Rhodopseudomonas palustris: one gene and its partner. The protein of the gene in region 1 interacts with the protein of each later gene in a pairwise test. Links are inferred from orthologs where the notes say so. Each region holds a gene or a part of one and is shown on either strand. Other genes may lie near its edges. The genes, in order: SR870_RS20845 and ptsN.

Region 1 (3,617 bases):
GATCGGCTCCGCGCTGATCGGCCAGTCGTTCACCGAGCCGAAGTACTTCCACGGCCGCCCGTCGGCGACCACCGCGCCGGATCCGCAGGATCCGGCCAAGTCGGTTCCGGCGCCCTACAACGCCGCCAACTCGATGGGCTCCAATCTCGGCCCGACCAGCAAGGCGCTGGCGGACCGGCTCGCCGCCGACGTCGCCGCGCTGAAGCAGGACAACCCCGGCGCGGCGGTCCCGGTCGATCTGGTCACGACGTCCGGCAGCGGCCTCGATCCCGATATCACGCCCGAGGCGGCGCTGTTCCAGGCGCCGCGCGTCGCCAAAGCCCGCAATCTGCCCGAGGCCAGGGTGCGAGCCCTGGTCGAGAGCCAGGCCACCGGCCGCGAGCTCGGCGTGCTCGGCGAGCCGCGCGTCAACGTACTGAAATTAAACCTGGCCCTCGATAAGATGCAGGAACAGAACCAGCCGGGCTCCTGATGTCGACCTCGACCGTCACCGCACGCGCCTCGCCCGATGCCCTGCTGGCCCTCGCCGGCAAGGAAGGGCGCGGCCGACTGAAGATATTCGTCGGCGCCGCCCCCGGCGTCGGCAAGACCTATGCGATGCTGTCCGCCGCACGCAGCGAGCAGAGCAGCGGACGCGACGTGGTGGCGGGATTGATCGAGACCCACGGCCGGCTCGAGACCGAGCAATTGCTGCAGGGGCTCGACGTGCTGCCGCGCCGCCCGATCGTGTATCGCAACCGGGTGATGCGCGAATTCGACCTCGACGGTGCGCTGGCCCGCAAGCCGAGCCTGTTGCTGGTCGACGAATACGCCCACACCAACGTGCCGGGCAGCCGCCACCCGAAGCGCTGGCAGGACATCGACGAACTGCTCGCCGCCGGCATCGACGTCTGGACCACGCTGAACATCCAGCACCTCGAGAGCCTCAACGACGTGGTGCTGAAGATCAGCAAGATCCGCGTGCGCGAGACCGTGCCCGACAAGGCGTTCGACCGCGCCGACGAGATCGTGCTGGTCGACCTGCCGCCGGACGAATTGCTGAAGCGTCTCGCCCAGGGCAAGGTCTATGTCCAGGACACCGCGGCGCGCGCGGTCGAGAGCTTCTTCAAGCCGCAGAATCTGACCGCGTTGCGCGAGCTGGCGATGCGCCGCGCCGCCGAGCGGGTCGATGCCGCTCTGGTCGAGCGAATGCAGGCGCACGCGATCGAAGGACCATGGGCCGCCGGCGAGCGCATCCTCGCCTGCGTCGGCCCCGACACCGGCTCGCCCGGCGTGGTCCGCACTGCCAAGCGGCTCGCAGACCTGATGGACGCGCCGTGGATCGCCGTGACGGTCGAGCGCTCCGGCGTCAATCCCGACTCTGCGGCGCGCCGGCAGATCGACGAGGCGCTGAAACTCGCCGAGAGCCTCGGCGCCGAAATCCACACGCTGACCGGCAACGACATTCCCGACGAGTTGCTGCGTTTCGCGCGGTTCGAGAACGTCACCCAGATGGTGATCGGCCGCGCCCGGGGCGGCGCGCTGCGGCAATGGCTGGCGCGCTCGCTGCCGCAGCAATTGATGCAGCGCTCGACCGACATCGGCATCCATCTGGTGCCCGTGCCGGACGAGGCGATCACGCGCGACACCCGCTCGCTGGCGTCGCGACTGAACGCGTCGCAGCCGGCGCACTTTCTCTACGCCACGGTCGCGGTGGCCGGCGCGGTGGCGGTCGGCAAGGCGTTCGCGCAGGCGATCCCGACAGCGAGCCTGTCGGTTGTGTTCCTGATGGCGGTGCTGTTCAGCGCGGTGAAATCCGGCGTCGGCCCGGCGATCTTCGCCTCGGTGCTGTCGTTCCTCACTTACAATTTCTTCTTCATCGCCCCGCTCTACACCTTCACCATCGCCGAGCCTTACGAACTGCTGGCGCTGCTGATGTATCTGGTGGTGGCGATCGTCGCCGCGACGCTCGCCGGCCGGCTGCGCGAGCAGGCGCGGATTTCCGCGGGCCGGGTGCGGGCGATGCGGCGGCTGTACGAGTTCACGCGAAGGCTGTCCGGGCTGGCGACGCGCGACGATATCGCCGAAGGCGCTGCCAGCGAGATCCACGCCAGCCTCGGCCGCCCGGTGATGGTACTATTGCCGGGCGAGGACGATCTGGCGCTGGCCGCGGCCTGGCCGCCGGAGGATGCGCTCGACGAGGCGGCGATGATGGCGGCGCGCTGGGCCTTCAGCCACAACGAGCCGGCCGGCTTCGAGACCGGCACGCTGCCGATCGTGCCGTGGCGCTTCCTGCCGGTGCGCACCGGCAATACGACTTACGGCGTGATCGGGGTGATGCAGCAGCAAGGCAGCGCCGCGCTCGACTCCGAAGCGCTGGCGCTGCTCGATACGCTCACCGAGCAAACCGCGGCGGCGCTGGAGCGCGCGGCCTTGACACGCGACATGGTCAGCGCCCGCACCGCGACGGAGACCGAGCGGGTCCGGAACACGCTGCTGGCGTCGATCTCGCACGACTTCCGCACGCCGCTGTCGTCGATCCTCGGCTCGGCGACAAGTCTATCCACCTATGGCGACAAGCTCGACGCCGACGCGACCCGCGACCTGCTCGCCAATATCCGCGAGGAGGCCGAGGGCCTCGACGAGATGGTGCGCAACCTGCTGTCGATCACCCGGATCGAATCCGGCGCGCTCGAACTGCGCCGCGACTGGGTCGACCTGCGCGAGATCGCCGCCCGCGTGATCGAGGCCGCCCGCCGACGCGGCGCGGCGCAGCGCTTCGAAATGATCTGGCCCGCTGCAATTCCGCTGGTGAGAGCCGACGCGGCGCTGCTCGAACAGGCGCTCGGCAACATCGTCAATAACGCCGTCGCGCACACGCCGCCGACCTCTCACATCCTGATCGATGCCGAGAGCGACGCGTCATCGGTGAAGCTGCGCGTCACCGATGACGGGCCCGGCATCGCCGCTACCGACCTGCCGCACATCTTCGAGCGCTTCGTGCGCAGCGCGAGCGACGCCGCGCCGTCCTCGGATCGCGGCCAGGGCGTCGGCCTCGGGCTCGCGATCACCAAGGGCATCATGGAGGCGCATGGCGGCGCGGTGTCCGCGCTCAGCCCCGCTGCGAACGGCCACGGCACGCGCTTCGTGCTGACCTTCATGCGGGACAGGACACAGGAGGCGCCTGCACCATGAGCGTCAAATCGCGCGTGCTGGTGGTCGACGACGAACCGGCGATCCTGCGCTTTCTCAAGCCGGCGCTGGAAGCCAACAGCTACGAGGTCGCGCATGCCGCGACCGTCACCGAGGCGATCAAGCGGGTCGCGGCGGATGCCCCCGACATCGTGCTGCTCGATCTCGGCCTCGCCGACGGCGACGGCAAGGACGTGATCCGGCAGGTCCGCGCCTGGTCGGATCTGCCGATCATCGTGCTGTCGGCGCGCGAGCGCGAGGCCGAGAAGATCGAATCGCTCGATCTCGGCGCCGACGACTACGTCAACAAGCCGTTCAACACCGGCGAGCTGATGGCGCGGATGCGCGCGGCGTTGCGCCACCGGATACAGCGCAACGCCGAGCCCGCCGCGCTGTCGGTCGGCGGCATCGAGATCGATGCGGTGCGCCGGCGCGTCACCCGCGAC
Region 2 (3,166 bases), 820 kb from region 1 along the record:
AACAAGTACATGGCGACCAATCGTGGCACGTTCGAACTCAAGTATTTCTTTACCGCTTCGATCGCATCCGCCGATGGCGGCGAGGCGCACTCGGCCGAAGCCGTGCGGCATCACATCCGGCAACTGATCGACGGCGAGGAGCCGACCGCTATTCTGTCCGACGACACCATCGTCGAACGGCTGCGCGAAGCCGGCATCGAGATCGCGCGCCGCACCGTCGCGAAATATCGCGAGGCGATGCGCATCCCCTCCTCGGTGCAGCGGCGGCGCGACAAGCAAAGCATGCTCGGCGCGGCCCTGACGGCGCCCGCCGATCGGTCCCGCGACACCGCTCCGGCTTGATTACGCCGCAGGCAGGACTACTGTCATTCCCCCCAAGGACGAAACGAGGCATCCCATGACTTTTCGGGTCTCCGGCAAAAGCATCAGCGTCGGCGAAGCCCTGCGCGGTCGCGTCAGCGAGCGCACCGAAGAAGTGCTGCGCAAATATTTCGACGGCAATTATTCGGGCCACATCACGCTGAGCAAAGACGGCTTCGGCTTTCGCACCGACTGCGCGCTGCATCTGGATTCGGGTATCACGCTGGAAGCCGAATCGAATGCGGCCGATGCCTATGCGAGCGCCGATCAGGCGCTGCTGCAGATCGAAAAGCGTCTGCGCCGCTACAAGAGCCGGCTGAAGGATCGCTCGGCGCGCAAGGCGCATGCAGAAGCGAGCGCGCTGGCCGAGCTGACCGCTCCGGTCGACATGCCGAGCTACGTGATCGAAGCGCCGGGCGACGAGGAGCACCACGAGGACGCCTACAACCCCGTGATCATCGCCGAGGCCACCACCGCGATGAAGCGGCTGTCGGTGAGCGAAGCCGTGGTCGAACTCGACCTCACCGGCGCGCCGGTGCTGGTGTTCCTCCATGGCAGCTCCGGCCGCGTCAACATCATCTACCGTCGCGCCGACGGCAATATCGGCTGGATCGATCCGCCGGCGCTGAACGGCGCCGCGGCCTGACGGAGCGGCGGCGGAACCGGCCGGCGGTTGCGGCGAGATCGGGCATTGACGCCCGTCGACGCCTCTGCCTATGGTCCGCCGCCTTCCGACGCCGGTCCGGAACGGCCGGAATTTGCGACCGCCGGCAGGGATGGTAGATTAGTTAGGTTGATGATTTCAGGGATGTTTTCCCCAAGCCGCGGAATGGCTCGGCGGACCTCTGGAATTCCCGCTTGACGCAGCCTCCCCCTGTCCTATTTCACACTGACCGCACAGCTCATCCTCGGAACGCCGCATGACGATTACCGATCTGGTCGCGCCCGAGGCCGTTATCCCGGCGTTGAAGGTCATCAGCAAGAAGCAGGCGCTGCAGGAACTCTCGGCGCGCGCCGCGGAACTCACCGGCCAGAACGAGCGCGCGGTGTTCGAGGTTTTGCTGCAGCGCGAGAAGCTCGGCACCACCGCGGTGGGCTATGGCGTGGCGATTCCGCACGGCAAGTTGCCGAAGCTGGAGCGGCTGTTCGGCCTGTTCGCGCGGCTCGAGCGCCCGATCGATTTCGAGGCGATGGACGGCCAGCCGGTCGATCTGGTCTTCCTGCTGCTGGCGCCCGAAGGGGCCGGCGCCGACCACCTCAAGGCGCTGGCGCGGATCGCCCGACTGTTGCGCGATCAGGATGTCGCCAAGAAACTGCGTGCCTCGCGCGACGCGCAGGCGATCTATTCGGTGCTGGCGCTGCCGCCCGCAACCGCTGCGTAGTCCACGACCACGCGCAATTCTGTTGAAACGTGCTGGGTTTGAACGCGACCTGCGTGCGTGCATCGGTGGCGGTCACGGCGAACGCGGGGCCCGTCACCGGACGCCCCGCGCCGCGTAGCTCGAACGTCAGCGCTCAGTGGACGCTGACGGCCTGCAGCTCCTGGCTCCAGGCATTGGCGACCGCGGCCTCGCGGCTGTCGGTCAACATGATCGGCGTGCCGTCTGCCGAATGCAGCGCGAACAGCTTGATGCCCGGCGCGATATGCGGCGCTTGCGGGAACAGCCCGGGGACATCCTCCGAACGAATCTGCTTCACATAGGCGATGTGACCTTCGCCCAGATGCGCCAGCGCTTCCGGCGTGACGCTGGCATTGTCGTGATTTGTGCCCATTCCAGTCATGGTCTCGACTCCTCTGTCAGACTAAGCGGTCGAGTCCGCTACTCGTTCCATTATTCATGTTCCGTGATGGCGATTGTCTTAATGACCCGCTCCGGCTCCGGCCGGACCAGATCGACGGACAACAACCCGTTCTTCAAATCCGCGCCCAGCACCTGCATCCCTTCCGCCAGCACGAAGGTGCGCTGGAAGTGTCGCGCGGCGATGCCGCGATGGATGTATTGCCGGGTCTTGTCATCCTGCTGCCGGCCCCTGATGACGAGTTGATTTTCCTCAATCGTGACATCGAGTTGATCGCGGGTAAAACCCGCCACCGCGAGCGTGATCCGGAGTCTTTCCGGATCGCCGTTGCCGCGCTCGCAACGCTCGATGTTGTAGGGAGGATACCCGTCGGCACCTTTCACGACGCGGTCGAGCGCACGCTCGATCTCGTCGAATCCCAGCAGAAAGGGACTTGATAACGAAGGAACACGAGACATCACAAAGTCCTCTCGAAGCGACTTTGAGGGGGTCCTTTACGGCACCCCTGACCGTCCGGCACCGCGCCGTCCGGTCCAACCCAATATGGGCAATGCACCACAAGTCTTCAAGAAGGCCGAAACAATGCAATCGGCCAATGGGTTAGACCCCAACCTCGATGCGGCGCCGGCCGTCGGCGCTGAACAGGTGCAAATGTTGCGGCAAAGCCGTGGCAAACATGCGATCGCCGACCGCCGGCGCATCCTGGCCCGGAACCCGGACGATGATGTCGTCCGGGGGCAGCTCTCCCGGCTTGCTGCTGATCGCGGTCGGGTCGCCACCGCGCGACCGGGTCCCGTAGATGAAGGTCTCCGGCCCGACCCGCTCGATCGCCTCGACCGTGAGGTCGAGCGTGAGCCGGTCGGACGCCGCAGGCTCCCGTGAGATCACCAGGTCCTCGGGGCGGACGCCGAGAATGCCGGCCCCGGTCGCCGCGTTGCCGAACCGGGCGCGCACGCCATCGGCGTCGAGCGGCATCAGGTTCATCGGCGGCGCGCCGATGAAGGAG

The links.
Region 2: the proteins of SR870_RS20845 (region 1) and ptsN interact in binary tests that used the Escherichia coli proteins (3 or more experiments, as listed by UniProt). The link is inferred for Rhodopseudomonas palustris from one-to-one orthologs.

The regions. Positions count from the first base shown.
Region 1 is NZ_CP140155.1:4,603,001-4,606,617, reverse strand. Bases 72-3,374 are described here. They hold SR870_RS20845 (sensor histidine kinase KdpD), read left to right. Parts: upstream 72-471; coding sequence 472-3,174; downstream 3,175-3,374. Other genes in these bases: SR870_RS20840 (response regulator), read left to right, coding at 3,171-3,374; SR870_RS20850 (K(+)-transporting ATPase subunit C), read left to right, coding at 72-472. Outside these bases: more of SR870_RS20850, read left to right, coding at 1-71; more of SR870_RS20840, read left to right, coding at 3,375-3,617. UniProt on the Escherichia coli protein: Member of the two-component regulatory system KdpD/KdpE involved in the regulation of the kdp operon. KdpD may function as a membrane-associated protein kinase that phosphorylates KdpE in response to environmental signals.
Region 2 is NZ_CP140155.1:3,785,777-3,788,942, forward strand. Bases 160-3,011 are described here. They hold ptsN (PTS IIA-like nitrogen regulatory protein PtsN), read left to right. Parts: upstream 160-1,280; coding sequence 1,281-1,742; downstream 1,743-3,011. Other genes in these bases: rpoN (RNA polymerase factor sigma-54), read left to right, coding at 160-342; hpf (ribosome hibernation-promoting factor, HPF/YfiA family), read left to right, coding at 398-1,006; SR870_RS17070 (DUF1150 domain-containing protein), read right to left, coding at 1,876-2,142; SR870_RS17075 (Hsp20 family protein), read right to left, coding at 2,193-2,618; SR870_RS17080 (sn-glycerol-3-phosphate import ATP-binding protein UgpC), read right to left, coding at 2,761-3,011. Outside these bases: more of rpoN, read left to right, coding at 1-159; more of SR870_RS17080, read right to left, coding at 3,012-3,166. UniProt on the Escherichia coli protein: Seems to have a role in regulating nitrogen assimilation.